DNA from 2 places in the Micromonospora sp. WMMD723 genome. Region 2 is predicted to be linked to the other one. Evidence: predicted binding sites of a transcription regulator. Region 2 holds the regulator's gene; the other holds the start of a gene.
The links. Region 2 encodes HspR, which represses chaperone genes until heat shock. Its sites were predicted from a motif close to TTGAGTNNNNNNNACTCAA; they were not measured.

Region 1 (15,409 bases), 3.8 Mb from region 2:
CCAGCGCCGGGCAGCAGAGCAGTTCCACCGTACGCACGCCCGTCAGGCTAACCGGCGGGCGGGCGCGGCTGTGCCGGTCGGCACGGTGGGGCCGGTCGGCGGCACGGCCCGACCGGGGTGATGGAAAACTTTGGTCATGAGTTCCGCACCCACACCGACCGACCTCTCCGCTCCCGACGACTCCGACGGCGGGCCCGCCTTCGGGGATCTCGGGCTGCGCGCCGAGCTGCTGGGCGCCCTCGCCGCGCTCGGCTACGAGGAGCCGACCCCGATCCAGCGGGAGGCGATCCCCCTGCTGCTGTCGGGACGGGACCTGCTCGGGCAGGCGGCCACCGGTACGGGCAAGACCGCCGCGTTCGCCCTGCCCCTGTTGCAGCGGATGCCGCAGGACCGGCAGGGCGGTGACCCGGTGTCGCTGGTCCTGGTGCCCACCCGGGAACTGGCCGTACAGGTCTCCGAGGCGTTCCACCGCTACGGCAAGGACCTGGGCGCCCGGGTGCTGCCGATCTACGGCGGCCAGCCGATCGGCCGCCAGCTGCGCGCCCTGGACCTGGGCGTGGACGTGGTGGTGGCGACCCCGGGCCGGGCGTTGGACCACATCGCCCGGGGCACCCTGCGGTTGGGTTCGCTGGCCACGGTGGTGCTGGACGAGGCCGACGAGATGCTCGACATGGGCTTCGCCGAGGACATCGAGGCGATCCTGGAGCACGCGCCCGCGCAGCGGCAGACGGTGCTCTTCTCGGCCACCATGCCGGCCCGGATCGACGGGTTGGCCCGCCAGCACCTGACCGACCCGGAGCGCATCCAGATCGGGCGGGAGCAGCCGGTGGCCGGCGAGGCCCCCCGGGTACGGCAGAGCGCCTACATCGTCAGCCGGGCGCACAAGCCGGCGCTGCTGGGCCGGGTGCTGGACGTGGAGTCCCCGACGGCGGCGATCGTCTTCTGCCGCAGCCGGGAGGAGGTCGACCGGCTCACCGAGACGATGAACGGGCGGGGCTACCGGGCCGAGGCGCTGCACGGCGGGATGAGCCAGGAGCAGCGGGACCGGGTGATGGGGCGGCTGCGCGCCGGTACCGCCGACCTGCTGGTGGCCACCGACGTGGCGGCCCGGGGGCTGGACGTCGAGCAGCTCACCCACGTGGTCAACTACGACGTGCCGTCCGCGCCGGAGTCGTACGTGCACCGGATCGGCCGGGTGGGCCGGGCCGGCCGGGAGGGGGTGGCGATCACCCTGGCCGAGCCCCGGGAGCACCGGATGCTCAAGACCATCGAGCGGGTCACCGGCCAGCGGATCACCATCGACAAGATCCCGACGGTGGCCGACCTGCGCACCCGGCGGCTGGCGCTGACCCAGGCGGCGCTGCGGGAGAGCCTGCTGGAGGACGACCTGGACCCGTTCCGGGTGATCGTCGAGTCGCTCTCGGACGAGTTCGACCTGATGGAGGTGGCGCTGGCGGCGGTCAAGCTGGCCCACGAGGCGGCGCTGCCGGGCTCCGACGACGAGGAGGAGATCCCGCAGGTGGCGGTCCGCCCGCCCCGCGAGGCCCGGCCCGGGTTCGACAGCCGGGGCGGGGACCGGCGCGGCGGTGGCCGGCCCCGCACGGGCGGCACCGCGCAGGTCTTCATCGGCCTGGGCCGCCGGGCCGGGGTCCGCCCGCAGGACCTGGTCGGCGCGATCACCGGGGAGACCCGGGTCAGCGGCCGGGACATCGGCTCGATCGAGATCGCCGACCGGTTCTCGCTGGTGGAGGTGCCGCAGGGCGTCGCCGACGAGGTGATCGCCGGGCTGCGCAACAGCACCATCAAGGGCCGCAAGGCGACCGTACGCCGCGACCGCGGCGTCGACGGACGCTGACCCGGACGCGACACCGGCCCGCCTCCCCTCGACGGGGCGCGGGCCGGTCGCGTTCGTCAGAGCGGGTACGGCCCGAACCGCCCCCAGGCGACGATCGCCGCCAGGACCAGCAGCACCACGGTCATCGCGGTGCCCTGGTGTTCCTTGGCGCGGGCGTGCACCACGACCGCGCCGACCATCACGATCACCAGCCCGACGGCGGCCAGCGGGGTGAGCACCGTGGCGATGCCGGTGAGGCCGGGCAGGACCAGCCCCAGCGCGGCCAGCACCTCGGCCGCGCCGAGCGCCTTGACCTGCAGCGGCGGGGTGTTCCGCACCCATGCCATCCGGTCGAGCAGCTTCTCCTTGGGCTGGATGAGTTTGGTCAGTCCCGCGCCGGCGAAGAGCGCGGCGAGCAGGATCTGCACGATCCACAGGAACATGTTCACGGGTGGTCGCCTCCGGGGGTGCCACCGGGCGGTGGCGGATGCGGGAAACGGGAGGGGTCCAGATTACGGGGCCGCAGCGGCCCCCGACGCCGGGCGCGACGTCGGGGGCCGTGGGTGGGCTCCGGTCAGGCGGCGCCGACCGGTCGACCGCCGAGCGTGTCCGCGTCGATCTCGGCCGGACGCAACGCCAGGGCGAGCACGTCGGCCACGTCGGCCAGGGTGTGCACGGTCAGCGCCTCGCGCACCTCGGTGGGCAGGTCGTCGAGGTCGGGCTCGTTGCGGGCCGGGATGATCACCTCGGTCAGGCCGGCCCGGTGCGCGGCGAGCAGCTTCTGCTTCACCCCGCCGATGGGCAGCACCCGCCCGGACAGTGTCACCTCGCCGGTCATCCCGAACTCGGGCCGTACCGGTCGGCCGGTCACCAGGGACGCCAGCGCGGTGACCATGGTGATGCCGGCGCTGGGGCCGTCCTTGGGCACCGCACCCGCCGGCACGTGCAGGTGGATCCGGCGTCCGGCCAGGACGTTCGGGTCGAGGCCGTAGCGCCGCCCGTTGGCGCGCAGGTAGGACAGCGCGATGTGGGCGGACTCCTTCATCACGTCGCCGAGCTGCCCGGTGAGGGTCAGCCCCGGCTCACCGTCCATGCTGGTGGCCTCGATGAAGAGCACGTCGCCGCCGGCGCCGGTGACGGCGAGACCGGTGGCCACGCCGGGCACCGCCGTCCGCTCGGCCGACTCCGGGGTGAACTTCGGCCGGCCCAGGTAGCGGGCCAGGGTGTCGGTGTCGACCCGGACCGGGGTCGGGTCGGTGGCCAGGGCCACGGCGACCTTGCGCAGGATCTTGGCCAGGGCCCGTTCGAGCTGCCGGACGCCCGCCTCGCGGGTGTACTCACCGGCGATCAGCGCCAGCACCTCGTCGGTGACGGTCACCTCGTCGGCGGTCAGGCCGGCCCGCTGGAGCTGCCGGGGCAGCAGGTGGTCGCGGGCGATGGCGACCTTCTCGTCCTCGGTGTACCCGTCCAGGGTGACCAGTTCCATCCGGTCCAGCAGCGGGCCGGGGATGGTCTCCACCACGTTGGCGGTGGCCAGGAAGAGCACGTCGGACAGGTCGAGGTCGACTTCGAGGTAGTGGTCGCGGAAGGTGTGGTTCTGGGCCGGGTCGAGCACCTCCAGCAGGGCGGCGGCCGGGTCCCCGGCGTACCCGACGGCGAGCTTGTCGACCTCGTCGAGGAGCACCACCGGGTTCATCGAGCCGGCCTCGCGCAGCGCGCGGACGATCCGGCCGGGCAGCGCACCGACGTAGGTGCGCCGGTGGCCGCGGATCTCGGCCTCGTCGCGGACGCCGCCGAGGGAGACCCGGACGAAGTTGCGGCCCAGCGCCCGGGCGACCGACTCGCCGAGGCTGGTCTTGCCGACACCGGGCGGGCCGGCGAGGGCGAGCACCGCGCCGGAGCCGCGTCCACCGACCACCCCGAGGTTGCGCTCGGCACGCCGGTTGCGCACCGCCAGGTACTCCAGGATGCGGTCCTTGACGTCGGCCAGGCCGGCGTGGTCGGCGTCGAGTACCGCCCGCGCCGCCGTCAGGTCGGTGTTGTCCTCGGTACGCGTGCTCCACGGCATCTCCAGCACCGTGTCCAGCCAGGTGCGGATCCAGCCCGCCTCGGGTGAGGCGTCGCTGGCGCGCTCCAGCTTGCCGACCTCGCGCAGCGCCGCCTCGCGGACCTTGTCCGGCAGGTCGGCGGACTCCACCCGGGAGCGGTAGTCGGCGGAGCCGTCCGGCTCGTCCTCGCCGAGTTCCTTGCGGATCGCGGCGAGCTGTTGGCGGAGCAGGAACTCCCGTTGGGATTTCTCCAGCCCCTCCCGCACGTCGCTGGTGATCTGCTCGGTGACCTCCTGCTCGGCGAGGTGGTCCTTCACCCAGCCGACGAGCAGTTCCAGCCGGGCGGTGACGTCCTGGGCGGCGAGCAGTTCGGTCTTCTGCGCCAGGCTGAGCCAGGGCGCGTAGCCGGCCGCGTCGGCCAGTTCGGACAGGTCGGTCATCCGCTCCATCGCGTCGATGACCTGCCAGGCGCCCCGCTGCTGGAGCACTGAGGTCATCAGGGCGCGGTACTCGCGGGCCAGGTCGCGGGCGCGGCCGGCGGGGGCGGGTTCGTCGATCCGGGTGGCCTCCACCCAGAGGGCCGCGCCGGGTCCGGGGACGCCGGAGCCGATCCGGGCGCGGGCGAGGCCACGCACCACGGCGGCGGGCTCACCGTCGGGAAGGCGGCCCACCTTCTCGATGGTGGCGATCGTGCCGACGGGGCCGTACTCGCCGTCGATGCGGGGGACGGCGAGCAGGGTCTTGTCGCCGCTGGCCCGGGCGGCGTCGACGGCGGCCTGGGTGGTCGGGTCGAGGGTCACCGGGATGACCATGCCGGGCAGCAGGACGACGTCGGTCAGGGGAAGTACCGGAAGGGTTGCCATCGAGCACCTGCCATCACTTGAGGTTGAGCGTGTCTCACTCAAGTCACAAACCGTGCCCCATGTTCCGACGTGTGACTCAGGACACATCCCAGCCGTACCGTCACCGCCGGCCAGCATTGGCCGCACCCGGATTTCCCAGGATTGGCGCGACCCGCCAAATGAAAGGGAGGCATATTGTTGCGGATTTGCCGTCAGATACGTCAAACTCTTAGCACACCCCGATCACCACAGGGAGTAATGGCGATGGCAAGGAAAGTAATCACCGTTCTGACCGACGACCTCGACGGCGGAAAGGCCGATCGGACCGTCGAGTTCAGCCTGGATGGGGCGGCGTACACCATCGACCTCTCCGACGAGAACGCGGGGGTGCTGCGCAAGGCGCTCGACGCCTACATCACCGCTGGCCGTCGAATGGGCCGAGGTGCCGTCGAGGCCGGTCGCCCCGCCCGGCGCCCCGCCCGGCCCGGTGTCTCGGGAATGGATCGCGAGCAGAACCGCGCCATCCGGGAATGGGCGACCAAGAACGGACACGAAATCTCCGAGCGCGGGCGCATCCCGGTCTCGGTCGTGGAGGCGTGGAAGAACCGCTGACAGCGGGCCGGATCACGAACGGGCACGCCGGGGTCACGCTGGGATATCCAGCGTGACCCCGGCGTTTTTGCCGTGTCCACAATTTCCATCCCACGACCCCGCACCGAAAACATCCGCCGGTACGCTGTCCGCCCCGCCGCACGCGAACCGGCGGGCACGCAACGACTGCGGGCCACCCCAGGGAATCCTGGGGTGGCCCGCAGTCGTTGCCGGTCGGGTCAGTTGACCCGGATGCGCACCACGTCGAAGGCGGGGGTCTGGTTGGCCCGCTCCATCATCGGCACCCGGTGCGAGCCGTCGCCGGCCCAGACCGCGCACTGCGCCGTACCCGACTGCGGCAGGCCCGGGATCTGGATGGTCACGTCGTCGGCCTGGTTGCCGCCCTTGCCGTCCTCGGTGGCGACGAAGAACGCCGGCACGTCCTGCGGGTTCGAGGGCGCCTGGTTGGTGTTCTGGAGCATCCGGCAGGCGGTGTGGAAGTGACCGCGGGTCAGGCCCTGACCGTTGAGCACCGAACTCTCCAGGTAGTAGCCGCCCTGGCCGGCCGCCAGGAACCGGTCGCGGACCAGGTTGCGGGTGGAGACCTTCAGGGTGAAGGCCTGGTTGCGCTGCACCTGGTTGGGGAACTGCGTGATCAGCAGCGACGGGTTGTTGGCCGCCGCCCCCACCTCGCCGAACGCGGTGCTGACGCACCGGTTGCCGTTCTGGAAGCCGTCGTGCGCCTGCAACCGGCTGTTGGCGCAGTCCTTCGCCAGCACGCCCAGGGCGTTGCCGTTGTTGCCGTTGTTGCCGCCGTTGTTGTTCTGGCCGCCGTTGTTGCCGTTGTTGCCGTTCTGGCCGCCGTTGTTCCCGTTGTTGCCGTTCTGGCCGCCGTTGTTGCCGTTCTGACCACCGTTGTTGCCGCCGTTGTTGGCCGCCACCTGGCAGCCGGCGAGCTGCTCCAAGCCCTGCGGGCGCTGGGCGAAGCGGCCGATCGCGGTGGCGATCCGGTTCAGCGCCGACCGGCGCTTGTCGGCCAGCGGGCCGAGGATGGCGTTGTCGATGAACGCCTTGCCGTTGCGCCCCTCGGCCGCCAACCGCTTGTTGGCGTCGTCGATCTGGGTCTTGAGCAGGGCGAGTTCCTTGTCCACCTCGGCCTTGGCCTGGGCCGGGATCTGCGGCAGCCGGGGGGTGACCTCCGGGCAGGCAACCGTCGAGGCCAGCGTGGTCACCGGCGCGTTGCCCGCCTTGACGGCCTGGCACTCGGCGACGGACATCTGCCCGTCACCCCAGTGGTTGCGGACCCATCTGCCGTTCTGCCACGTCTGGGTGGTGCTGCCGCGCCCGCTCGGCGAGGTGGCACCGGGGCTCGGTGCGACGCAGGCCGACGAGACGTTGCGGGTCTGCTGCCTCGGCTTGTCCCCGGCCGAGGAGATCTGGGTGACGGCGGCGATACCGCCGAAGACGACGAGCGCACCGACCGCCGCCAGCAGCCGCTTGCTCCGCGCGTTACCGGAAGACCGGCGTGCCCCTGTGGACCTGCGCATCGAATTGCTCTCCTTCTCGATCCGGTACCTGACTCGCGCCCCCGACGAGGCGACCCTTTCCGGGTCGGTCACCCCCGCCGGAGACGCTGCGACGTTCCGGTCGCACGTCGATGGCCGACGATGCCTTTCCGCACCGTCCGCCGCGTCGGGTGGCGCGGCTGGGAAGATCCTGTCCATTCCCGCTTAGGTACGGGCCGGCATCGGCGAAGGTTCAACGCGGATCGAGGAATCCCGGACCGTTTTCCGGGCGGGCCGCAATGTCACCAACCGTCGCCGGAAAATGACGGCGGGTCGCTCGGCGGCCGGCCGTTTCGACGGCGGTCAGTCCACGCAGAGGTGCTCGAACGCGAACGGGGCGGCCAACTCGTCACGCCGGTCCCGCAGGGCGCGGATCTGCCGGCGCAGCTCGTCCCGGTCGAGCAGGACCGGTTCCTCGTCGTCCGCCCCGGCCAGCCGTTCACCCACCGCCACCGCCGCGAGATCCTCGGCCAGCCGGCCCGGGTCCACCCCGCAGTGCAGCCGCGCCTCGTGCACCGTGACCCGCTCCACCAGGCACCGGCCGGGACGCACCTCGACCCAGCTCCACCCCTCGGCCGTCCCGTCGCGCCAGCGCACGTGCAACCCGCGCACGATCGGATCGCTGAGCCGCCGCGACACGTACGCCTCGACGGCCGCCGCCCGGGACAACGCGCCGAGATCGTTGACCGGCCCGGTACGCCCGTCCGGCAGCCGGCCGACGATGTCCCGGAAACCCACCGGGGCGTCGTCCGACCCGTCCGGGGCGGCCCCGGCGGCGTAGGCGCGCGCGTCGATGACGTACGTGACGATGCGTCGGCCGTGCCCGGCGGCCCGCAGCGTGGGCGAGCCGATCCGCAGCACCGGCAGGCCCACGGCGGCGCACACCGCGGCGGCCATCCGCCCGGCCCGCTGCCCGGCCGAGCCCGGGGGCGCGGTCGGGCCGACGGTCAGGGCGAACAGCGGCACACCGGTGTCGGCCGCGCAGACGACGTGGTCGAACTCCTCGCGCAGGGCGGAACTCCACTGGTGCCCGGTGACCCCGGCCGGCCGCCGCGACACCAGGTCACCGAGCCGACGGGCGGCGTACACGGCCTGGCCGGCCCGGACGAACAGCGGCGCGACACCGGACGGTACCGGCCGCAGCCGGGCGTCGTCGTCGGTGGCGGTACGCGTCATCGTCGGGTCGGTCCGTCCGGGGCAGGCGAAAGTGACCGGCCGAGTCTAGGACGTCGAGGGCGATCTCCGCCCCGCCGGTTCGGGCGACGGACGCGGCACCAGGCGGTTGGTGCGCCCCGGGCTCGATCTCTACGCTCACGGGGTGCTGCACGACGGACCGGCCCCGGAACTGTTGACCAAGCGGAGTCTCGTCACGGTCTCCCACGCCATCGAGCGGTCGGCGCTGGCCACCGCCGAGGACGGCCCGCTGGTGGTGATCGCCCTGTTCCAGCGGATGCCGTACTTCCTGCGGGAGCGGGAGCGCTACGCCCGGATCGCGGCCGGCGCGACGGTCACCGTGGTCGGGTCGGTCGGGCAGACACCGCCGGAGCTGCCCGCCGGGGCGTACCCGGTGACGCTCGACGACACCGAGGAACTGGCCCGCGAGTGGAGTGTGGTGGCGCTGACCCCCCGGTTCGGGGCGAGCCTGGTGGCCCGGGACCGCCGGGAGGTGGTGCCGGCCGACACCCTCGAACAGGGGCGGCTCTTCGCCGGCCGCTGGGGGTTCCGCCGCGACGAGGCGCTGCACGAGGTGATCCGGCTGCGCACCCAGCTCGGCGACCGGCTCCCCCCGGTCGCGCTGACCGCGATCGACCAGGTGCTGCACCGGGTCCGGGACCTGCCGGCCACCCCCGGGGAGAGCCGGGCCGAGGCGGCGTTGCGGCTGATGGCCGACCGGGCGGAACGCGCCCACCGGGCCGGGCCGGGCCGGCACGCCGAGCCGGGGGACGGCCCGCCGGGGCTGGTGGACGAGCCGACACTGCGCCACTGGACCGGGATGGACGGGGTGACCGCCGCCGGCACCCTGCCGGTGGCGCTGATCGGGGTGCGCGTCGGTGAGCCGGCCGGTGCCCCGGAACGGTTCGGGCGACGCAGCGCCGCCCGCGAGGCTCAGGCCGTGATCGCCGCGCTGACCGCCCCGCTGCGCCCGGTCGACCGGGCCGTCCGCCTCACCGCCGACGAGTACCTGCTGGTGCTGCCGGCGTTGACCCGCGAGGAGGCGTTGGCGGTGGCCGGTCAGGTGCACGACTGCGTGGCCGGGCTGGCCCGGTCGTACCCGTTCGTGTCCTTCGCGGTGCACACGGCGGTGACCGTGACCGACCGGCGGCCGTTGCCGGTGGCCGAGGTGCGGCACGCCGTCGGGTGGGCGGCCCGGGAGGGTGTCCCGGTGGCGACGGTGGCCCGGGAGACCGTCGCCAGCGCCGCCCACTGAGGACGGGAGGACGACGACGTGCGGGTGGTCTCGTTGGTGCCGTCGCTGACCGAGGCGGTGGCGGTGACCGCGCCGGAGCTGCTGGTCGGCGCGACCGACTGGTGCGTGCACCCGGCGGGGTTGGACGTGGCCCGGGTCGGCGGCAGCAAGTACCCCGACCTGGACCGGGTCCGGGCACTGCGGCCGGACCTGGTGCTGCTCAACGTGGAGGAGAACCGCCGTGCCGACGCGGACGCGCTCACCGCGGCCGGGATTCCGGTGCTGGTCACCTACCCCCGGACCGTGCCGCAGGCCCTCGACGAGCTGGCCGGGATGCTCGCCGCGCTGGGGGTGACCGGGGAGCCGGGCTGGCTGCTCGACGCCCGCCGGGCCTGGGCCGCCCCCACCGGCACGGGCCCCGTGCGGCGGGCCGTGGTGCCGGTGTGGCGGCGACCGTGGGTGGTGCTCGGCGGGGACACCTTCGCCGGGGACGTGCTGCGCCGGCTCGGCGTGGTCAACGTGTACGACGACGATCCGGACCGTTATCCGCGTCCCGACCTCGACGCGCTGCGGGCCCGCCGGCCCGACCTGGTGGTCCTCCCCGACGAGCCGTACGCGTTCACCGCCGACGACGGGCCGGACGCCTTCCCCGGCGTCCCCTGCGCGCTGGTCTCCGGCCGCCACCTCACCTGGTACGGCCCGTCGCTGGCCGAAGCGCCGGGACTGCTCGCCGCCCAACTGGCCACCCCGGTCTGACCGTCGGCTCCGGGCGGGCCCCGGGGTCGGCGGTCAGGCCACCGGGGTGATCCCCCGCTCGGTCAGTCCGGCGTCGTCCACGTCGTACCCGATGGTGCTGGTGACCTGGACCACGCCGCTGACCTGGCCGGCGAGTTTCTCCGCCAGTTCGGCGGCGGTCCGCCGGTCCAGCCGGCCGTCCAACCGCACCGCGCCGTCGCGGACCTGCACGGTGACCAGCCCGTCCCGCACGGCGAGCACCCGGCGCAGCACCTCCTGCACCACGTCCTCCCGGATCTCGGCGTCGGTGCGCAGGTGCACCCGCAGCAGGTCGCTGCGGGTGACGATGCCGACCAGCCGGCCCAGGTCGTCCAGGACGGGCAGCCGCTTGACCGCCTCCCGGTCCATCAGCCGGGCCGCCGCCGGCAGCGACGCCCCCGGGAAGGTGGTGACGGCCGGCGAAGTCATCAGGTCCTTCGCCACCAGCGCCCCAGCCTTCTCCCGGGACACCCGACGCCGCCGCCCGGCGAACACCCGACGTTCCTCCTGCGCCCCGGAGTGCTCCACCTTGTGCAGCAGGTCCGCCTCGGACACCACCCCCAGCACCCGACGGAAGTCGTCCACCACCGGCACCGCGCTGATGCCCCGGCGGATCAGCATGTCGACGATCACCCGGTACGGGGTCTCCTCCCCCACCGTGGCGACCTCCCGGGTCATCACGTCGTCCACCTGCCACGTCCTCATCACGACCTCCTCGCCCGGTTCTCCCGTCCGACGCTAGGGCTGCGCCGACCGGCCGGGCAGGGGCGGGTGGACCGGTAGACCCGAGGCCGAAGGTCCCGTTCGGGCGCCCGTACCAGGGGACTTAGGTCCCGTCCCGGCACGGACCGGTCGGCCCTGCCGGGACCGCGCCGACCGGCGTGGAATGTAACTGCCACCGGGAAGTGCGGTGCCAGGCAGAGAAGGGACGTGGAGACCATGACCGCGACGATCGAGCGGAACACCACCGCCAGGACCATCGCACCGGTGGCCGGAACCGAGACCACCCGCCAGCGGGCCGCCCGGTACGTCTGGGCCGGAACCCGGCTGGCCCTCGGCTGGATCTTCCTCTGGGCCTTCCTGGACAAGCTGTTCGGCCTCGGCCACGAGACCCCGGCGAAGAACGCCTGGATCAACGGCGGCAGCCCGACCAAGGGTTTCCTCGCCTTCGGCGCGAAGGGTCCGTTCCAGGGGATCTACCAGGACATCGCCGGTGCGGCCTGGGCCGACTGGCTGTTCATGATCGGCCTGGCCGGCATCGGGGTGGCCCTGCTGCTCGGCATCGGGATGCGGATCGCCGCCGTCGCCGGTGGCCTGCTCATGGTGCTGATGTGGACCGCCGTCCTGCCTCCCGCGAACAACCCCTTCATGGACGACCACCTGATCTACGCCGCGGTGCTGGCCGGCCTCGCCCTGGTCGGCGCGGGGAACACCCTCGGCCTCGGCCGGGTCTGGGCCACCCTCCCGCTGGTCCGCCGGTTCGGCTGGCTCAGGTGACCGGTCCCACCCACCCGGGTGGTCGACCGACCGGCAGGGGCGCCACCGCCACGGTGGCGCCCCTGCCGCGTCTGCGCCCGACCCCGTGCGGGCGGGATGCGGGTACGGCGGCTCCCGCGGGCCGGGTCCCGCGACGCGCGGGGCCCGGTCGGCGGGGCCCGCGGCAGCCGACGCCCTCGCGATCGGGCAGGATCGACACCGTCCGGACGATCGGGTGACGACAGAGGAGAACAGCAGATGAACACGCCCCAGGCAGGCAAGCCGGAGATCGGCCCGATCGAGGGTGCGGCCCCGGCCGACCTGGTGATCGAGGACATCACCGTCGGGGAGGGCCCGGAGGCGCGTCCCGGCCAGCTCGCCAACGTGCACTACGTGGGGGTGTCCCACTCCACCGGTCGCGAGTTCGACGCGTCCTGGAACCGGGGCGAGGCGTTCGAGTTCCCGCTCGGCGGCGGTCAGGTCATCGCCGGCTGGGACCAGGGCGTGGTGGGGATGAAGGTCGGCGGTCGCCGTCGGCTCACCATCCCGCCGCACCTGGGTTACGGCAGCCGGGGCGCGGGCGGCGTGATCAAGCCGAACGAGACCCTGGTCTTCGTCGTCGACCTGCTCGGCGTGCGCTGACGCCGGTCGGGGTCGCCGGCACCGCCCGGCGGCACCGCCCGGCGGCCCCGACCGGCGGACTCCGTGGCGCGGCCCGGCCGCCGGGCCCCACGGCGCACGGCCCGGCCGCCGGACCCCGGTGCCGCCCCGGTCGCCAGCTCTCCGGTGCCGCCCCGGCGGTCGCCGGGGCACATGGTCAGGCGCAGGCGGCCAGCGGGCGGGACAGGGCCCCGACCGGGGCGTCGCCGTGCCGGACGGCGATGACGCGGTGCAGGCCGCCGACCCGCAGCACCCGGGCGACCACCGGATCGGGGTCGACCACCACCAGCTCACCGCCCCGGGCCCGGACCCTGAGATGGGCGGCGACCAGCGCCCGTACCCCGGCCGCGGAGAGCAACTGGACCCCGGACAGGTCGAGCCGGAGCAGCGGGCGGGCCGGTGCGGCCCAGAGGGCGGCCCGGAACGCGCCCACGGTGGCGATGTCGATCTCACCGACCGCGCGCACCTCGACCACGTCGTCGGCCACCCGCAGCCGCACGTGGAACCGGTCCTCTGCCTGCGTCATGCCCCGAATGTAGCCCCCACCCCTGACGTTTCCGCCCTGCCCAGGGCGGGTTTCGGGGTAGTCCCAGGGTCGCCCCGGAGCCGACCCCGAGTCCTTCTCAGGGTGGAGTCGCACCTGCGACGACCGGCCGTCGGAACGGCCGGTCGTCGCAGGTGCGGTCGGGTGCGTCAGCCGCCGCTGGCCGACGGCGCGGGGGCCGGCGACGAGCCACCGGCGACCGCCCCCGGGTGCGGCGCGCTCGTGGCGGGGGCCGGCTTCAACCCCGGCGGTACGGGCAGCGCGCTGCCCCGGGCGAACTCGGCCCAGCTCGTGTTCCAGGCGGTCCAGCCGTTGCCCGGCCGCAGCGGCACCTCGGTGCCCTTCACGGTCACCAGGTCACCGACCTGGGTGATGCCCATCAGCCAGTCGGCGGCGGACGAGGAGACGTTGGCGCAGCCGTGCGAGACGTTGGTGTAGCCCTGGTCCCCCTCCGACCAGGGGGCCGCGTGGATGAACTCGCCGCCCCAGGTGAGGCGCTGGGCGTCCTCGACGTCGACCACGTAGCCGCCGTCGGGCTCGCCCCGGGTGTCGAAGCGGGTCTGCTGGTGCTTCTCCATGATCACCATCTTGCCGCTGGAACTCGGGGTGCTCGGCTTGCCGAGGCTGACCGGGATCCGACGGACCAGCCTGCCGTCCTGGAAGACCGACATCTGCTTGGTGGCGTTGTCGATGTCCAGGGCGACCTGCCGGCCGATCCTCGAGGTGGACCGCCGGTCGGCGTCACCGACGTACTCCTTGCCGATGGGCAGCCCCTCCAGTGCGGAGCGGACGCTGATCGTGGTCCCGGTGCGCCAGAAGTCGGGGGCCCGGTAGTAGACCTGACTGCCGTCCTCCAGCCACGACCAGGTGCCCGGCTGGGGCGGATCGGTCTTCACGAACAATCGTCGCTGCACGGCCGCCCTGGCCTCTTTCGGAATGGCCGGTTCGAACGCGACCGTCACCGGCATCGCGGTGCCGTACGTCTGGTTTCCGGCGAAATAGAGCACGCTGGTCAGCGCCTGCCGGTTCGTATTCGTCGGGGTCGTGGTGAACGTGGTGCGCCCGACGGTGGTCCGGCCCGCGTCGCCGGTCGCGGTGACCTCGGCGGTGTAGGTCCGGCCGTTGCCCAGCGGGGCCGCCGGCACCCAGCTCGACCCGTCCTCCCGCGGCTCCCCGGCCACCGCCCGGCCCTTGTCGTCGGTGAGCTTGACGCTGGTCACCCGGCCGTTGCTCACGGTCGCGCCGACCTCCGCGCTGACCGGGACGTCCTTCGCCCGGTCGGCGGGGGTCACCGTCACCGTGGGGGCCGCCGCCGCGCCGGGTGCCGCCCCGGCCGCCGGCTTCCGCTCGGCGGTGCACCCGCCGAGGACCAACGGTGTGGCCGCGATGGTCACCGCCATCAGCGTCAATCGCCGCCTCACGTCCATATTCCATCCCCCGTTTCCAGTCCCCTTGGCCACATTCTGTACAGCGTTTCTCGGGGCGGGTCGGGCTTTCCGGGGAACCGGGCGGGCGGGGCCGGGCTTATCGACCCCGGCGGGCGGCAGGCGGCCACGGTGCCGCCGATGTCCGGGATCGGCCGTGCCGGGACACCCCGGGCGGTCAGTCCCAGTCCTGGTCGCCGTGGTTACGGTGCCACCGCCCGCCGACCGGCGGGGTGTCCAGCCGCAGGGCCGCCACCGCGTTGCCGGCCAGGTCGTTGTCCTCGACCCGGCAGCCGACGCAACTGCCCCGGGCAGTGATCCACATGCCGTGGGTCTGGGTGCGCTCGTCGTGGTTGTCCCAGATCCGGTTGCCGCGCACCGTCGCCGAGTCGAACGCCGCGTTGATCGCGATGCCGGCCCGGGTCGGCGGCGCGGCCGGCAACTCGTACGCGGTGCCCGGCAGCGGAGTGTCCCCGCTCCACCCGCTGTAGGCGTCGGGGCGTACCGGGGCGAGGTGCAGTTCGGTGGCGGTGTTCGTGGCGACCACCGCGACCCGCCGGCCGACCCGCAGCACCTTGCCCCGGTGGCTGTCCTGCGCCCAGGTCGCCGAGCGGTCGACCAGGGACCGCTCGGTGTACCGGACCGACTCGCCGCCGCCGTGGGACGCCTCGGCGCACCGCCGGCCGTTGTTGCGGATGCGGTTGTCGAGCAGCATCGCGTCGGTCATCGGGCGGTCCACCCGGATCGCGTCCAGGCCGTTGCCCCAGAACTCGTTGCTCTCCACCACCACGTCCTGCGCCGGGTGCGGGTAGCCGCGACCCAGGTCGTGCTGGTGGTAGCCGTAACCACCGTTGCCGCTGATCCGGTTGCCCCGCACCGTGTACGGGCCCGGGGTGTTGCCCATGCTGATCCCGTCGCCCACGTTGCCGTCGATGACGCAGTCGGTGAGCAGGCCGCCCCGGCCGGCGACGCCCGAGGTGCCGTTGCCCGACACGTCGTAGCCGGCCTCCAGGTTGCCGGTCATCGTGCAGCCGGTGACGATCAGCCCGTCGGCACCCCAGTCCGAGATGCCGAACCGGTTGCCCTGGCTGTGGCAGCCGACGATCCGGTAGCCGCGCGGCGGCGTCCAGTAGTCCTTCTGGAGTTCCAGGAAGATGCCGTTGGTGCCGTTGGCCAGGGCGGTGCAGTTGGCGATGGTGAGCCGTTCCATGTCGCCCCAGCCGCCGATGCCGATGCCGATGCCC
Region 2 (15,409 bases):
AACAGGTCGGCGACCGCACTGCCGGCGGCCTGCTCGCGGATGCGTTGCAGCATCACCATCAGCAGCGGGATCTCCGCGCCGATCAGCAGGCCCAGCACGAACGCGGTGCCGACCAGGGCCGGGCCGTACAGGTCGAGCCAGGCGAACGCGGCGTAGAGGCCGAGCACGGACAGGCCGCCGAGCAGGGCCAGGGTCAGTTCGATCACCGCGAACGCGGCGGCAGCCCTGGGCTGCAACGGCTTGGCGACCAGCGCTCCGATCCCCATCGCGAAGACCATCACGCCGAGCACGATCGACGCCTGTCCGACCGTGTCGCCGATCAGGTAGCTGCCGAGCGCGACCAGGGCCAGCTCGTACACCAGGCCGCAGGCGGCGCAGACGAAGACGGCGAGCAGCACCGACGCGCGGGCCAGCCGCCAGCGCGGCCGGACGGCCGGGGTGTCGTCGACCGTGGTCACCGCGCCCCCCGGATACGCCCGGCCGGCGTCGCCGCCCGCTGCCGGCCGCGCTGGACGAACCCGACGGTGATCAGCAGCGCGCCGACCAGCAGCAGGCCGGCGGTGGCGAGCAGCCAGCCCCAGCGGTCCCGCAGGAAGTCGTTCCCGGCGTCCGGTAGCGCGCCGGCCGGCGCGGCCGGGTCGGCGGTCGGAGTGGCGGCGGGCGGGGCGACACCGGCCTCGGCGACCAGCAGCGGCAGGGTCACCGCGGCCCGGCAGATCGCCCAGCCCGGATCGTCGATGAACGTGTCGGTGTCCAGCCCGAACCGGCTCAGCCCGTTGTCGACCGCCCACAGGTCGGCCCGGTCGAGGTCGTCGGAGCCGGAGACGGTGACGGTCGCCCAGTCGTTGCTCTCGCTGCTGGACGAGGTGTACATGATCCGGGCCCGGACCTCCACCCAACGCGGGCAGCGGGCGTCCCCGGTCACCGGCACCCCGTCGCCGAGGTTGGAGCCGACGCTGACCTCCGCGCCGGACGACCTCTCCAACCGCCATCCGTAACAGATGCCCTGGCTGTCGGCCGCCTGCACGAGCAGCGGCACGGTGTCGGCGCGCTCGTCGGCCGCCGGACCGGGCACGGTGGTGCCCCCGGAGTCCCGGTTGAGGATGCTGCTGCCCACGCAGACCACGGCCATCACGCCGATGAAGAGCCAGACGACCCAGGCGCCCGTGTTCTGTTTCGGCTTCGCCGGCTGCTTCGCCGTGGTCATCAGCTGATGGCGGCGGCGATGATCGCGCCGGTGGCGAGGTGCACCACCGCCGACACCCAGACCGCCGGGTGCGGCTGCGGGTCGACCAGCAGCGTGCCCAGCTTGCCCGGGGTCAACGCGTCGAGCAGCACGAACGCCAGGGCCATGATGACCAGCCCGACGATCCCGTACGCGGCGGAACCGACCAGGCCGAGCAGGAAGTCGTCCTCGCTGGCGGCGATCGCGGCGACCACGATGATGCCGACGCCGGCCAGGTTCGAGGTGAGCAGCAGCGCGGCGTTACGGTTGCGTTCGGTCCAGATCAGCTCGTGGAGCTTGCCCGGGGTGGCCACGTCGACCAGCACGTAGCCGACGGCCATCAGGACGACACCGACCACCCCGTAGGCGAGGGTGACCAGCAGGTCGGTGACCAGGTTCTGCACAGCGTGCTCCAGGGGTTCGTTCGGTCGGGGTCGGTACGCGTCACTTGCCGGAGCCGGGGCCGCCACCGCGTACCGTGCTGCCCCGACCCCAGCCCCAGTGGCTGCCCACCGTCGAGTGGTACCGGGGGTAGGCGGTGCGCATCCGCTCCAGCAGGATCAGCGAGCCGGCGGCGATCGGCAGGATCACCAGCGAGTCGTCGTCATAGCGCAGGTAGACGCCGCTGCCGTCGACGTACTGGTCGGCCGGCTTCCAGGCGTCGGTGACATCCTTGGCCACCTGGCTCGGGGTCCGGTTCGAGGTGTATGCGATGGCGTCCCGCCCGATGTCCCGGCTCGCCGCCCGGGTGTAGCGGTCCTCGATGTAGCCCCGGGGCGAGAAGTTGCCGTAGAAGATCGCGAAGGCGGCGACCAGCGCGCCGACGACCGCGAAGGCCACTCCCACCACGAACCAGCGTCGGTACGTCACGGTGTCTCCTTCGTTCGCGACTGCGGGGCTCGCAGAACCGGCTCACTCCTCGCGCTCACGGCGTCTCCCTCGTTCGCGACTGCGGGGCTCGCAGAACCGGCTCACTCCTCGCGCTCACGGCGTCTCCCTCGTTCGCGACTGCGGGGCTCGCCGAGCGTGCGGGAGCGTCACCGCCGTCTCGGTCAGGACCAGTTCGTTGGTCTGGGGGTACGCGTGCCAGGTGCGCCAGACCACCGTCCCGTCCGGCGCGTCGGGGCGTACGGCCAGCGCGGTCACCGCGTCCGGGTCCCCGGGAAAGACCCCGACCAGGGCGTACGGGTCGTCGGCCAGGTCGGCGCGGAGCGCGGCGATCCGGGTGTGCAGCTCCCCCTCGGCAGGGCGCAACACGGTGGCGGTGAACCGGTAACCACCCGCCTCGTCGTGCAGGTCGCCGGGCAGGTGCGGGGGCCGACCGGGCAGGCAGGCGACCGTCTCGACCAGCCCGCCGGGCCGGTCGGGGGCGATCGCGTGGGCACCTGCCGCCGGGACGGCGAGGACGACCTGGTGGGAGGCACCGAGCAGGCGCAGCCGCAGCCGGACGTCACCGGGCAGGGTCAGGTCACGGACGTGCAGGGCGGGGCGTTCCGGGCCACCGAGTGCCAGGCTCAGGTCGGCCGCGCACGTGTCGACGTACGGGGTGTCCAGGCTGACCAGCACGATCAGGACCCCACCGGGCCGGACTGCGGGTACACCATCACGTCGGCGCGGTGCAGCCGCTCACCCCGGCCCACCTCCCAGCCGGCCTCCCCGTACGCCTCGAAGGAGAGCCGCTCGCCGCCCTGGCCCCGGTAGTCCTGGTAGCGGACGGTGCCGTACGGGTCGAGACCGGTGCTGCCGGTGGCCGAGTAGCGGGCCTGGCCGGACTCCTCCCAGGAGTAGCGGCGGCCGGCGAAGTCGAGGGTCGGTGCGCCCGGGGTGATCGTCGCGGCCGGCTCGGCCGTCCAGAGCACCAGCTCCAGGTCCGGGTCCTCCTCGACGGAGAGCCAGCGCTTGTCGCCCTCGACGGTGTCCAGCAGGTGCTCGGCCCAGCTCCAGCCGCCCTCGACCAGGTGCACCGAGCCCCGGACCGCGTAGGACACGCCACGGATCTCGACGATGTCGCCGGGCTTGAGCTTGCGGGGGTCACCGCGCAGCGCGTCGGAGTCGGTGTCGCGGAACGGGTCCTTCGCCGGTGTCGGGTAGGCCGGTTTGCGGCTCCGGCTGTAAGCCACCGCTGCCACCACGATCCCGGCGACCCCGATCAGACATCCCAACGCCGCCACGACGTACGCGACTGAACCGTTCACCCCGACCACCTCCCCAAGTGCATCGGCGGAGACGGTAACAACCCCGCGCACCCCGCGCACCTGGGGAAACTCAGCGAATTCTGAGTGAGAGGTCAGCTACTCAACGTGTCTGCCGGTAGCTGGGCCGGCCAGCCGGTCGGCCGCGTACCCACGCAGGGTGGTGGTCCCCATCGTGCAGCCGGCGAACGTGGTGAACTCGGCGTCGTCGTCGCCCAGCGCCGTCCAGGCCGCCCGCGCCGCCGCCGGGTCGACCCGCTCCAGCAGCGTCGCCGCGTACGCCCGCCCGGCCGGCGAACCGTGCCGCAGCAGCCAGTCGACCTGTTCGCGGGCCTGCCGGGGACGCTGCGCGAACGCCTCCTCGACCCGCCGGTACGCCTCGGTCACCGGCAGCAGCGTGCCGGCGAATCCCACCCCGCCGAAGGCGACGGTGTCCGCCCCGGCGAGTTCCCGCACGGCGGCGTCCAGCTCCGGATCGCCACTCTTCTTCCGCATCCCGAACATGCCTCTTTCCTTTCCCCGCCCCACCCCTGACCACCCACCCCACCCCCGCCCGACCCACTGCGCCCCGCGCTCAGCCTTCCGCCCGACCGCAGTGATCAAGAGGTTGGCGTCACCGGAGAGCGCTCCCGATGACGCCGACCTCTTGATCGTCGGGACGGGGGCCGGCGCGGAGGTGATCAAGGGGTTGGCGTCAGGGGGAGGCGTTCTCGTGACGCAAATCTCTTGATCACCGGGGCGGGAGGGCCGAGGCGGGAGGGCCGAGGCGGGAGGGCCGGGGCGGGAGGGCCGGGGCGGGAGGTGGTCGGCGGGGGGACGGGGAGGGGAGGGGCAGTGGTGGACGGGGCGGCCCCGCCGGGGTGGCGGGGCCGGCCCGGTGGTGCAGGGATCAGGCGGCGGTGACGGTGAGGCCGCTCTTGTCGTCGGACAGGTCGACCCGCACCGTGTCGCCGTCCCTGACCACGCCACCCAGCAGGGCCTTGGCGAGCTGGTCGCCGATGGCCGACTGGACCAGGCGGCGCAGCGGCCGGGCACCGTAGATCGGGTCGTACCCGTGCTCGGCGAGCCAGGTCGCTGCGGCTTCGCTGACGTCCAGCGCCAACCGGCGGTCGGCGAGCCGGCGGCGCAGCCGGTCGAGCTGGATGTCGACGATCGACCGCAGGTCGTCCCCGCGCAACGCGGCGAAGACCACGATGTCGTCGAGCCGGTTGAGGAACTCCGGCTTGAAATGCGAGCGGACCACCGCCAGCACCCCCTCGCGGCGCTGCTCGTCGGCGAGCGTCAGGTCGCTGATCACCGACGACCCCAGGTTGGAGGTGAGGATCAGGATCGCGTTGCGGAAGTCGACCGTACGACCCTGACCGTCGGTGAGCCGGCCGTCGTCGAGCACCTGGAGCAGGATGTCGAAGACGTCCGGGTGGGCCTTCTCCACCTCGTCCAGCAGGATCACCGAGTACGGCCGGCGGCGCACCGCCTCGGTGAGCTGCCCGCCCTCCTCGTAGCCGACGTAGCCGGGCGGGGCACCGACCAGGCGGGCGACGGAGTGCTTCTCGCCGTACTCGCTCATGTCGATGCGGACCATGGCCCGCTCGTCGTCGAAGAGGAACTCGGCGAGCGCCTTGGCCAGTTCGGTCTTGCCGACACCGGTGGGGCCGAGGAACAGGAAGCTGCCGGTGGGGCGGTCCGGGTCCGCGACACCGGCCCGTGCCCGGCGTACCGCGTCGGAGACGGCCCCGACGGCCTCGGCCTGGCCGACGACCCGGCCGCCCAGCGACTCCTCCATCCGCAGCAGCTTGGCGGTCTCGCCCTCCAGCAGCCGACCGGCCGGGATACCCGTCCAGGAGGCGACGACGGCGGCGATGTCGTCCGCGCCGACCTCCTCCTTGAGCATCGCGCCGTCAGCCTGGAGCCGGGCCAGTTCCTCCTCGGCCGTCGCCAGGTCGGCCTTGAGCGCCGGGATCCGGCCGTAGCGCAGCTCGGCGGCGCGTTCCAGCTCGCCGTCGCGTTCGGCCCGCTCGGCCTCGCCGCCGAGGCGTTCCAGCTCCTCCTTGGCGGTGGAGAGCTTGGTGATGTGGCTCTTCTCGGTCTGCCAGCGCTCGGACAGCGCGGTGAGCTGCTCACGCTTGTCGGCCAGCTCCTTGCGCAGCCGTTCCAGCCGCTCGGCGGAGGCGGCGTCGGGCTCCTTGGCCAGCGCCATCTCCTCGATTTCCAGCCGGCGGACCGCCCGTTCGATCTCGTCCACCTCGACCGGCCGGGAGTCGATCTCCATCCGGAGCCGGGACGCGGACTCGTCGACCAGGTCGATCGCCTTGTCCGGCAGGAACCGGTCGGTGATGTACCGGTCGGAGAGCGCGGCGGCGGCGACCAGGGCGGCGTCGGTGATCCGGACGCCGTGGTGCACCTCGTAGCGCTCCTTGAGGCCACGCAGGATGCCGATGGTGTCCTCGATGGTGGGCTCGCCGACCAGCACCGGCTGGAACCGGCGCTCCAGCGCCGGGTCCTTCTCGATGTGCTCGCGGTACTCGTCGAGGGTGGTCGCGCCGACCATCCGCAGCTCACCCCGGGCCAGCATCGGCTTGAGCATGTTGCCGGCGTCCATCGAGCCCTCGCCCTTGCCCGCGCCGACCACCGTGTGCAGCTCGTCGAGGAAGGTGATGACCTGCCCGTTCGAGTTCTTGATCTCTTCCAGGACGGACTTGAGCCGCTCCTCGAACTGGCCGCGGTACTGCGCGCCGGCGACCATCGCCCCGAGGTCGAGCGAGACCAGCTTCTTGTCCCGCAGCGACTCGGGCACGTCACCGGCCACGATCCGCTGGGCCAGCCCCTCGACGATCGCCGTCTTGCCGACGCCGGGCTCGCCGATCAGCACCGGGTTGTTCTTGGTACGCCGGGACAGCACCTGGATCACCCGGCGGATCTCCGAATCCCGGCCGATCACCGGGTCGATCTTGCCGTCCCGGGCGCTGGCGGTCAGGTCGACGCCGTACTTGGCCAGCGCCTGGTAGGTCTGCTCCGGGTCGGCGGTGGTGACCCGCCGGTCCCCGCCCCGCACGGTCGGGAACGCGGCGACCAGGTTCTCCTCGGTGGCCCCGGCGGTCTTCAGCGCGTTGGACACCGCGCCACCCACCCGGGCCAGGCCGGCCAGCAGGTGCTCGGTGGAGGTGTACTCGTCGCCGAGCGGACGGGCGATCTGCTCGGCGGCGCCGATGGCGTTGACGAACTCGCGGGCCAGGGTGGGCTCGGCGATGCTGGAACCCCGGGCGGCGGGCAGCGCGTCGACCGAGCGCTGCGCGACCCGGCGCAGCTCGGCGGGGTCGGCACCCACGGCGCGTAGCAGGCCGGCGGCGGTGGAGCCGTCGGTGTCGAGCAGGGCCAGCAGCAGGTGCCAGGGTTCCACGGTGGCGTGACCACGCTGGTTGGCCAGCGCGACCGCACCGGTGATGGTTTCGCGGCTCTTGGTGGTGAGTCGTTCCGTGTTCATGGGCTCCCCCGGGATCGGCGTGTCCACTAGTAAGAGACACCATCAGAGTTGAGCCTATTCCGCTCAACTCTGCCAACGTGGCGTGGGTCACAATCTCCGGGGACGGGGGGCAACGACCGACAGGTGTACGAGGTACCGCCCGGTCATCCCCGCCGCCCCCGGCAGGCGCGGCGGGCGGCATGGACAACATCGGCCCGGTAGCGGTGTCGAACGGGGTCGGACCCCGCAGCATCGCCCCCGACGAGTGGATCTGTCATCGCGGTTCCTCCTGGGCGGTCGGTCGTTCCGGGCGGAGCGGTGCGGTGGGTGCGGGCGCGGTGACCGGGCGGGGCAGGCCGCGCGGTGAGAGGTGTGACCCGTCGGGGGGTGGGTGGACACGGGCGGTGGCGGGGGTGGCACGCTCGCGAGCAGGGCAGACATCCGTCGGGCCGAGGTGGAGGGCAGGGTATAGCCTCTCGTCCGTGCGAGTACGAGTCGAACAGACCGCCCTACCGGGAATCGGCGTCCGTCATGACCTGATGACGGAGTCCGGCCGCCGGCTCGGTGTGGTCTCCCACCGCAATGGCCGCCGCGACCTGGTCCTCTACGACCCGGACGATCCCGACTCCTGTCAGCACGACATCCCGCTGACCGACGACGAGGCCGAGGCGCTTGCCGACATCCTCGGCGCGTCGCTGATGCTGGGTCAGCTCTCCGGCCTGCGCGAGCAGGCGGCCGGGCTGCTCACCGAGCAGATCGCCATCCCGGCCGGGTCGAAGTACGTCAACAAGCGGCTCGGTGACACCAAGGCACGCACCCGCACCAGCGCCTCGATCGTGGCGGTACTCCGGCAGGGCGAGGTCAACGTCTCGCCCGATCCCACCTTCCGCTTCGCGGCCGGTGACGTGGTGGTCGTGGTCGGTACCCGGCAGGGTCTCGACGGGGTGACCGCCATCCTCGCCGACAGTGACCCGGACGGCTGAGGCGGATGCACGAAACCACAACCCTACTGGTCGAGGTCGGCGCTCTCCTCCTGCTGCTCGGGCTGCTCGGTCGGCTCAGCCGCCGGTTCGGCGTCTCCCCCATCCCGCTCTACCTGCTCGCCGGCCTCGCGTTCGGCCACGGCGGGCTGCTACCGCTGGCCGCCAGCGAGGAGTTCTTCGCCGTCGGCGCCGAGATCGGCGTCATCCTGTTGCTGGTCATGCTCGGCCTGGAATACAGCGCCAACGAACTGGTCGGCAACCTGCGCTCGGCGGCACCGGCCGGCCTGATCGACGCGGTCCTCAACGCCCTGCCCGGTTTCGGCTTCGCGCTGCTGCTCGGTTGGGGCTGGGTGGCGGCCGTGGTGCTCGGCGGCATCACCTGGATCTCGTCCTCCGGCGTGATCGCCAAGGTGCTCGGCGACCTCGGCCGGGTCGGTAACCGGGAAACCCCGGTCATCCTGTCCGTGCTGGTCATCGAGGACCTGGCGATGGCGCTCTACCTGCCGCTGGTGACCGCGCTGCTGGCCGGCGTGGGCCTGGTCAAGGGCGGCATGGCGCTGGGCATCGCGGTGCTCACCGTGGTGGTCGTGCTGGTCGTCGCCATCCGCTTCGGCCACCTGATCTCCGCCGCCCTGTCGGCGAAGGACCCGGAGGCGCTGCTGCTCGGGGTACTCGGCCTGACCCTGCTGGTCGCCGGGATCGCCGCCCGGCTCCAGGTCTCCGCCGCCGTCGGGGCGTTCCTGGTCGGCATCGCCCTGTCCGGACCGGTGGCACACCACGCCACCGAACTGCTCTCCCCGCTGCGGGACCTCTTCGCCGCCGTCTTCTTCGTCTTCTTCGGCCTGGTCACCGACCCCCGGGACATGCCGCCGGTGCTGCTGCCCGCGATCGTGCTGGCCGTGGTCACCATGGGGACGAAGCTGGCCACCGGCTACCTGGCGGCCCGGCGGGCCGGGATCGCCGAGCCCGGCCGGTGGCGGGCCGGCTTCGCCCTGATGCCCCGTGGTGAGTTCTCCATCGTCATCGCAGGTCTCGCGGTCGCCGCCGGCACCGTCGAACCCAAGCTGGCCGCGCTCGCCACGGCGTACGTGCTGATCACCGTGATCACCGGTCCGATGCTCGCCCGGCTGCCCGACATGCGCTGGTTCAAACAGCGGCTCCGTCGGCGGATCGCCGCCCAGCACCCCCGACCGGTGCCCGCCACCGATTGAGTTTCGGCTGGCCGGGCCGACCCCGCACGGGTCGGCCTGGCCAGGGCATCCGTTGCCGAATTGCTTCCCGGCAGGTCTTCCGCCGCCCGGGTGACGGCGGCTAGCGTTGCGCCCCAGCAGGCCAGGGACTCGCGGGCGGACGGAGGCATCCCGCGGGCGTGAGCGGGAAGGTTGCCGGGTGAGCGCGCACGGTCCGACGTTCCGCGGCTTCGCCAACCCCGTCGACCCGTCACCGGCGGAGTTGCGGGCCTGGGCGTACCAACCCGACTCGGTGCCGTTGACCTCGCTGCCCCGGGACTGGGACCTGCTGGTGGCGGGTGACCACCTGGTGGTCACCCTCTTCGAGTTGGCGCTGGACCCGGCCTGCCCGGCCCGCCGCTTCGCCCTGCACTGCCTCTACATCTACGCCGCCGACGGCATCCGGACGCAGTTCCGCGCCCACCCCCGGCGTCGGTTCCGCAAGCTGGTGGAGCAGGCCGAGCGCGACGGCGACGAGTTGGTACGCAACTGGGCGCACAACAGCCGGATGCTGCTGGCCCGGCAGGAACTCTTCACCTACCACGACTGGTGCGAGGGTGGCCTGGTCCGGGACAACCGCCGCCTCGGCTGACATCGGATCAGGCCGGAGCCTCCCCACCACGTCGGTCGGGCCGGACCAGCCCCACCACGCCCGGACGGCGAACGGGCCGGGACCCCCCGTGGGTCCCGGCCCGCACGTCGGCGGATCGTCAGCGTCGCGGTCCGCCCTGGTTGCCGCGTTTCGGCTCGACCTGCCCCCGGTTCGCCCTGCGGGCGTTCCGGTCGGCGAACCTGCCGTCCTTCACCGTGTCGGAGAACGTGCCCCGGGTGACCCGGTCGAACTTCTCCCGGACGTTCTCGGCCACCTGGTTGAGCCGCTCCTCCGCCTGCCGGGCCACCTTCTTCGCCGATTCCGCCACGGTTCCCCCCGCTGTCGGAGTCCGAATTGGTCCGCTTGCGCCTGATTCACAGGTTAACGGGACAGCCCTGCTCCCGGCGGGGGAATGCCTGAACCCCGCCGGGCCGGAGTTCCGCCTCGGGGAGATTCACTCCAGATACGCCGAATAGCGGCACCCCGTCGAAGGGATGCCGCTATTCGCGCCCAGAAGTGTTGATCATGCCGGTCGGATGCGGCGAGGGCACCGGACCACCCGCCCGGAAGTGTCGATCATGTCGGGCCGGTGCGGCGGGGACGCCAGACCACCAGGGCCGTCGAGGTGCGGCTGGTCGGCACCAAATCACCCCGGGAGAAGCCGCTGGCCAGCGTCTCCAGCTCGGCGATCCGCCGGTACGCGGCGTCCAGCTCCGCCTCCAGCCGGGCCACCCGCTGCTGGGCCTGCTCCACCAGACGTTCCAGCCCGATGATCCGCTTCACCCCGGCCAGGTTGACGCCCTCGTCCTGGCTGAGCCGCTGCACCTCGCGCAGCAGGACGACGTCCCGCACGCTGTACCGTCGTCCGCCACCGGCCGCCCGACCGGCCTGCACCAGGCCGAGCCGGTCGTACTGGCGCAGCGTCTGCGGGTGCATTCCCGCCATCCGTGCCGCAACCGAGATCATCAGCACCTTGGCCTCGTAGGCAGGGTCACCCGAACCGACGAACCCGTCCGACATCCCACTCACCTCCGCACCCGTCCACCGGTCAACCGATCCGACGCACCCGCGCGTCGAGATGTTCCCGGGCTGCCGGCGGCGTCGCCCCGGCGAACGACTCCAGCGCCGCCCGCGCCTCGTCCGACACCGTCGCCGGCACCACCACGTCCAGCGTGACCAGCAGGTCGCCGGCCCGCCCGTCCCGTCGTACGACACCCTTGCCCCGGGCCCGCAGCACCCGCCCGGACGGGGTGCCCGGCGGCACGCGCAGGGTCACCGCGCCGTCCAGCGTGGGCACCCGCAGGTCGGTGCCGAGCACCGCCTCGGCGAAGGTGATCGGCACGGCCAGCGTCAGGTCGTCACCGGTACGCCCGAACAGGTCGTCGGGGCGAACCTTGACCTGCACGAACAGGTCACCCGCCGGCCCGCCGCGCTGCCCCGGCTCGCCCCGCCCGGCCAGCCTGATCCGCTGGCCGTCGGCCACTCCGGCGGGGAACCGGACGTTGAGCGTGCGGGTCTTGGTGACCCCGCCGGTGCCCTGGCACTCGGGGCACTTCTCCTCGACGACCGTCCCGACGCCCTGGCAGTTGCGGCACGGCTCGGAGAAGCTGAACGACCCCTGGTCCCGGGTGGTCACCCCGGCACCGTGGCAGACCGGGCAGGCGATCGGCTGGGTGCCCGGCTTCGCGCCGTTGCCGTGGCAGGTGTCGCAGACCCCGGGGGCGCGCAACGTCAACGGCAGGGTGACGCCCCGGACGGCGTCGCCGAAGTCGAGCGCGACCTCGGCCTCCACGTCCCGGCCCCGGGCCGGTCCACGCGCCCGGGCAGGGCCACCGCCACCGCCACCGCCACCGCCACCGCCACCGGAGAAGATCGAACTGAACAGGTCGGTGAAGCCGCCGCCACCGAACCGGTTGTCCCCGCCGCCACCGCCGCCGAACAGGTCGGAGACGTCGAACGGGACCCCGCCGGGCTGACCCGCGCCACGGGCGCCCCGCCGGAACGCGCCCGAACCGAACAGCGAGCGCATCTCGTCGTACTCGCGGCGTTTGGCGTCGTCGCCGAGCACCGCGTACGCCTCGGAGACGGCCTTGAACCGCTCCTCGGCCTTCGGGTCACCGGGGTTGTGGTCCGGGTGCGACTCCCGGGCCAGTTTCCGGTACGACTTCTTGATCTCGTCCGAGGAGGCGGACTTCTCCACGCCCAACGTGGCGTAGAAGTCCTTCTCGATCCAGTCCTTGGAACTCACCGGTCCACCCCCTTCCGTGAGATGTGGCCCGGTCGCCCCGCCCGCCTCGGGAGGCGGGCGGGGCGACCGGATGGCCGTGCACTATTCCGGGTCGGCGACCGCGACCATGGCCGGCCGCAGCAGCCGCTCGCCGAGCAGGTAACCCCGACGCATCACCTGCACGCAGGTGGGCTCGTCGACGTCCGGTGAGGTCTGGTGCGCGACCGCCTCGTGCCGGGTCGGGTCGAACGGGTCGCCCTGTTCGCCGAAGGGCGTCAGGCCGAACTTGCCCAGCGCCGTGGTGAGCTGCTCGGCCACGGTGCCGAACGGCCCGACCAGGTCACCGTGCTCCCGGGCCCGGTCCAGGTCGTCCAGGATGGGCAGCAGCGCGGCGAGCACCGAGCCGGTCGCCTGTTCCTGGACCACGCCCCGGTCCCGGTCCACCCGCTTGCGGTAGTTGGCGTACTCCGCCGACACCCGCTGCAGGTCCCGGGTCCGCTCGTCCAGCTCGGCCCGGAGGGCTTCCAGCTCGGCACCGAGCGGGGAGCCCGTGGCGCTGCCGTCGACCGGCTGCGCGGGGGCGTCCACCACCGGCGGACCGGTCGGTGCCGGGTCGTCGAGGGCGGTGGCCTCGGCCTCGATCTCGTCGACCACCACCTCGGACTCCTCGACCAGCCCCTCGGCCGGGACGTCGGCCCCGGCGTCGGCGGCGGCAGGCGTCTCCTCGGTCTTGCCGAGCTTGCGGTTGTCCCGGATGACGACCCGCGGCCCGTCGTCGGTGGGCGCGGAGCCACCCGGCGTCGACCCGGAGGTGTCCGGGTCGGCGGCTCGTGGCTTCTCCGTCATGCGACTACCTCGTTCCCTGTGCGGTGGCGCGGAGCGTCACTTCTTGTCCTCGTCCACGATCTCCGCGTCGACCACGTCGTCCGGGCCGCCCGCCTTGGGGGCCCCGGCGGCACCGGTGGCACCCGCGCCGGCTCCGGCACCCGCGCCCGCGCCGGCCGCGCCCGGCTGCTCACCCTGCTCGGCCTGCTGCGAGTAGAGCAGCGAACCGGCCTGCTGGGAGACCTGGGCGAGCCGCTCGTGGGCCGCCTTGATCTTCTCGATGTCCTGGCCGCCGAGCGCGCCGCGCAGCTCACCGAGGGCCTCGTTGAGCTGCTCCCGGTTCTCCGTGGGCAGCTTGTCGCCGCTCTCGGCGAGGAACTTCTCGGTCTGCCACTGGAGCGCCTCGGCCACGTTGCGGGTCTCGGCCTCCTCCCGGCGACGCTTGTCGTCGTCGGCGTGCTCCTCGGCGTCCCGGCGCATCCGCTCGATGTCGTCCTTCGGCAGCGACGAGCCGCCGGTGATCGTCATCTTCTGTTCCTTGCCGGTGCCCAGGTCCTTGGCGTGCACGTTGACGATGCCGTTGGCGTCGATGTCGAAGGTGACCTCGATCTGCGGCACGCCGCGCGGCGCCGGCGGGAGGCCGGTCAGCTCGAAGGTGCCGAGCTTCTTGTTGTACGCCGCGATCTCGCGCTCGCCCTGGAACACCTGGATCAGCACCGACGGCTGGTTGTCGTCGGCCGTGGTGAAGACCTCGGAGCGCTTGGTCGGGATGGTGGTGTTGCGCTCGATGAGCTTGGTGAAGATGCCGCCCTTGGTCTCGATGCCCAGGCTCAGCGGGGTCACGTCGAGCAGCAGGACGTCCTTGACCTCGCCCTTGAGCACACCGGCCTGCAGGGCCGCGCCGACGGCGACGACCTCGTCCGGGTTGACGCCCTTGTTGGGGTCGCGGCCGGTGAGCTGCTTGACCAGGTCGGTCACGGCCGGCATCCGGGTGGAGCCGCCGACCAGGATCACGTGGTCGACGTCGGCGATCTTGATGCCGGCGTCCTTCACGGCCTGCTCGAACGGGCCCTTGCAGCGGTCCAGCAGGTCCTGCGTCATCCGCTGGAACTCGGCGCGGCTGAGCGTCACGTCCAGGTGCAGCGGGCCGGCCGACCCGGCGGTGATGTACGGCAGGTTGATGTTGGTGGTGGTCGCCGCCGACAGCTCGATCTTGGCCTTCTCGGCCGCCTCGCGGAGCCGCTGCAGCGCCATCTTGTCCTGACCCAGGTCGATGCCGTGCTCGCCCCGGAACGTCTTCACCAGGTGGTCGATGATCCGCTGGTCCCAGTCGTCGCCGCCGAGCTGGTTGTCACCGCTGGTCGACTTGACCTCGACGACGCCCTCGGCCAGCTCCAGCAGGGACACGTCGAAGGTGCCGCCACCGAGGTCGAAGACCAGGACGGTCTGCTCCTTGGAGCCCTTGTCCAGCCCGTACGCCAGGGCCGCCGCGGTCGGCTCGTTGACGATCCGCAGCACGTTGAAGCCGGCGATCTCGCCGGCTTCCTTGGTGGCCTGGCGCTGGCCGTCGTTGAAGTAGGCGGGCACGGTGATCACCGCGTCGGTGATCTGCTCGCCCAGGTAGGCCTCGGCGTCCCGCTTGAGCTTCATCAGCGTGCGCGCCGAGATCTCCTGCGGGGTGTACTTCTTGCCGTCGATGTCGACGGTCCAGTTGGTGCCGATCTCCCGCTTGACCGAGCGGATGGTCCGGTCCGGGTTGGTCACCGCCTGGCGCTTGGCGACCTCACCGACGAGCACCTCGCCGTTGCGGGCGAACGCGACGATCGACGGGGTCGTCCGCGAGCCCTCAGCGTTGGCGATGACGGTGGGCTCACCGCCCTCGAGAACGCTGACGCAGGAGTTCGTCGTGCCGAGGTCGATACCGACCGCACGTGCCATCTTCGCTTCCTCGCTTCGTAACGGATGGGCAGGTCAGAGGGCCTACCCGGCGGGCCGCCCGGAGCGACCGCACCACAAGTTGAGTGAACTTGACTCAATAGTGCCACGCGATCGCCAAAGCGCAAGTCGAGTTGAGCCGACCCGACGCAACCTGACCGTTACTACCCTCCGGTTGTCTCTGTTGCATCGGTCGGGCACGCTTTAGCGGTGACGACGCACGGCGATCCCGCCACCCGGTCCGGCGCGCCCACCGTCGCCGCCCGCACCGGGTCGTCGGAGACCGACGAGACGCCGCCCGGCCCCACCGGAGACGGCCTGCCCGCCGCCCTCACCGGCCTGCGGGCCGCGATCGGCGCGGCCCGGTTCCCGCTGGCGCTGCCCTCGGCCGAGCCGGCGCGGCACACCGGCCGGGCGCTGACCGACCAGCTCGACGACTACCTGCTGCCCCGGCTGGCCCGGCTCGACGCCCCGCTGCTCGTGGTCGTCGGCGGCTCCACCGGCGCGGGCAAGTCCACACTGGTCAACAGCCTGGTCCAGGCCCGGGTGAGCGCCGCCGGGGTGCTGCGCCCCACCACCCGATCCCCGGTGCTGGTCTGCAACCCCGCCGACGCCGCCTGGTTCCGCCAGGGCGAGCTGCTGCCCGGCCTGACCCGCACCAACGAGCCCAGCGAGGACCCGGGCACCCTGCACCTAGTCACCGCCCCCGCGCTCGCACCGGGGCTGGCCTTCCTCGACGCC

Region 1: a site for HspR is predicted at 4,769-4,787, ahead of lon (endopeptidase La). Genes of this name have one in related genera too.

What each region holds. Positions count from the first base shown of each region.
Region 1 covers NZ_JBMKNR010000001.1:5,999,826-6,015,234, forward strand. Annotated here, with positions in the region: gene ACN261_RS26080 (2'-5' RNA ligase family protein) at 1-37, opposite strand, end outside; gene ACN261_RS26085 (DEAD/DEAH box helicase) at 137-1,855, shown strand; gene ACN261_RS26090 (DoxX family protein) at 1,912-2,277, opposite strand; gene lon (endopeptidase La) at 2,409-4,745, opposite strand; gene ACN261_RS26100 (histone-like nucleoid-structuring protein Lsr2) at 4,989-5,336, shown strand; gene ACN261_RS26105 (hypothetical protein) at 5,555-6,862, opposite strand; gene ACN261_RS26110 (hypothetical protein) at 7,184-8,056, opposite strand; gene ACN261_RS26115 (DICT sensory domain-containing protein) at 8,199-9,308, shown strand; gene ACN261_RS26120 (helical backbone metal receptor) at 9,327-10,043, shown strand; gene ACN261_RS26125 (CBS domain-containing protein) at 10,077-10,766, opposite strand; gene ACN261_RS26130 (hypothetical protein) at 10,992-11,558, shown strand; gene ACN261_RS26135 (FKBP-type peptidyl-prolyl cis-trans isomerase) at 11,796-12,179, shown strand; gene ACN261_RS26140 (STAS domain-containing protein) at 12,355-12,723, opposite strand; gene ACN261_RS26145 (Ig-like domain-containing protein) at 12,891-14,168, opposite strand; gene ACN261_RS26150 (right-handed parallel beta-helix repeat-containing protein) at 14,344-15,409, opposite strand, start outside.
Region 2 covers NZ_JBMKNR010000001.1:2,177,262-2,192,670, reverse strand. Annotated here, with positions in the region: gene ACN261_RS09920 (polyamine aminopropyltransferase) at 1-458, opposite strand, end outside; gene ACN261_RS09915 (hypothetical protein) at 455-1,207, opposite strand; gene ACN261_RS09910 (DUF350 domain-containing protein) at 1,207-1,629, opposite strand; gene ACN261_RS09905 (DUF4247 domain-containing protein) at 1,670-2,095, opposite strand; gene ACN261_RS09900 (DUF2617 family protein) at 2,210-2,791, opposite strand; gene ACN261_RS09895 (DUF4178 domain-containing protein) at 2,794-3,420, opposite strand; gene ACN261_RS09890 (hypothetical protein) at 3,517-3,921, opposite strand; gene clpB (ATP-dependent chaperone ClpB) at 4,307-6,898, opposite strand; gene ACN261_RS09880 (cation:proton antiporter regulatory subunit) at 7,360-7,860, shown strand; gene ACN261_RS09875 (cation:proton antiporter) at 7,866-9,071, shown strand; gene ACN261_RS09870 (hypothetical protein) at 9,250-9,681, shown strand; gene ACN261_RS09865 (hypothetical protein) at 9,800-10,009, opposite strand; gene ACN261_RS09860 (heat shock protein transcriptional repressor HspR) at 10,258-10,701, opposite strand; gene dnaJ (molecular chaperone DnaJ) at 10,730-11,929, opposite strand; gene grpE (nucleotide exchange factor GrpE) at 12,011-12,754, opposite strand; gene dnaK (molecular chaperone DnaK) at 12,791-14,671, opposite strand; gene ACN261_RS09840 (ABC transporter) at 14,879-15,409, shown strand, end outside.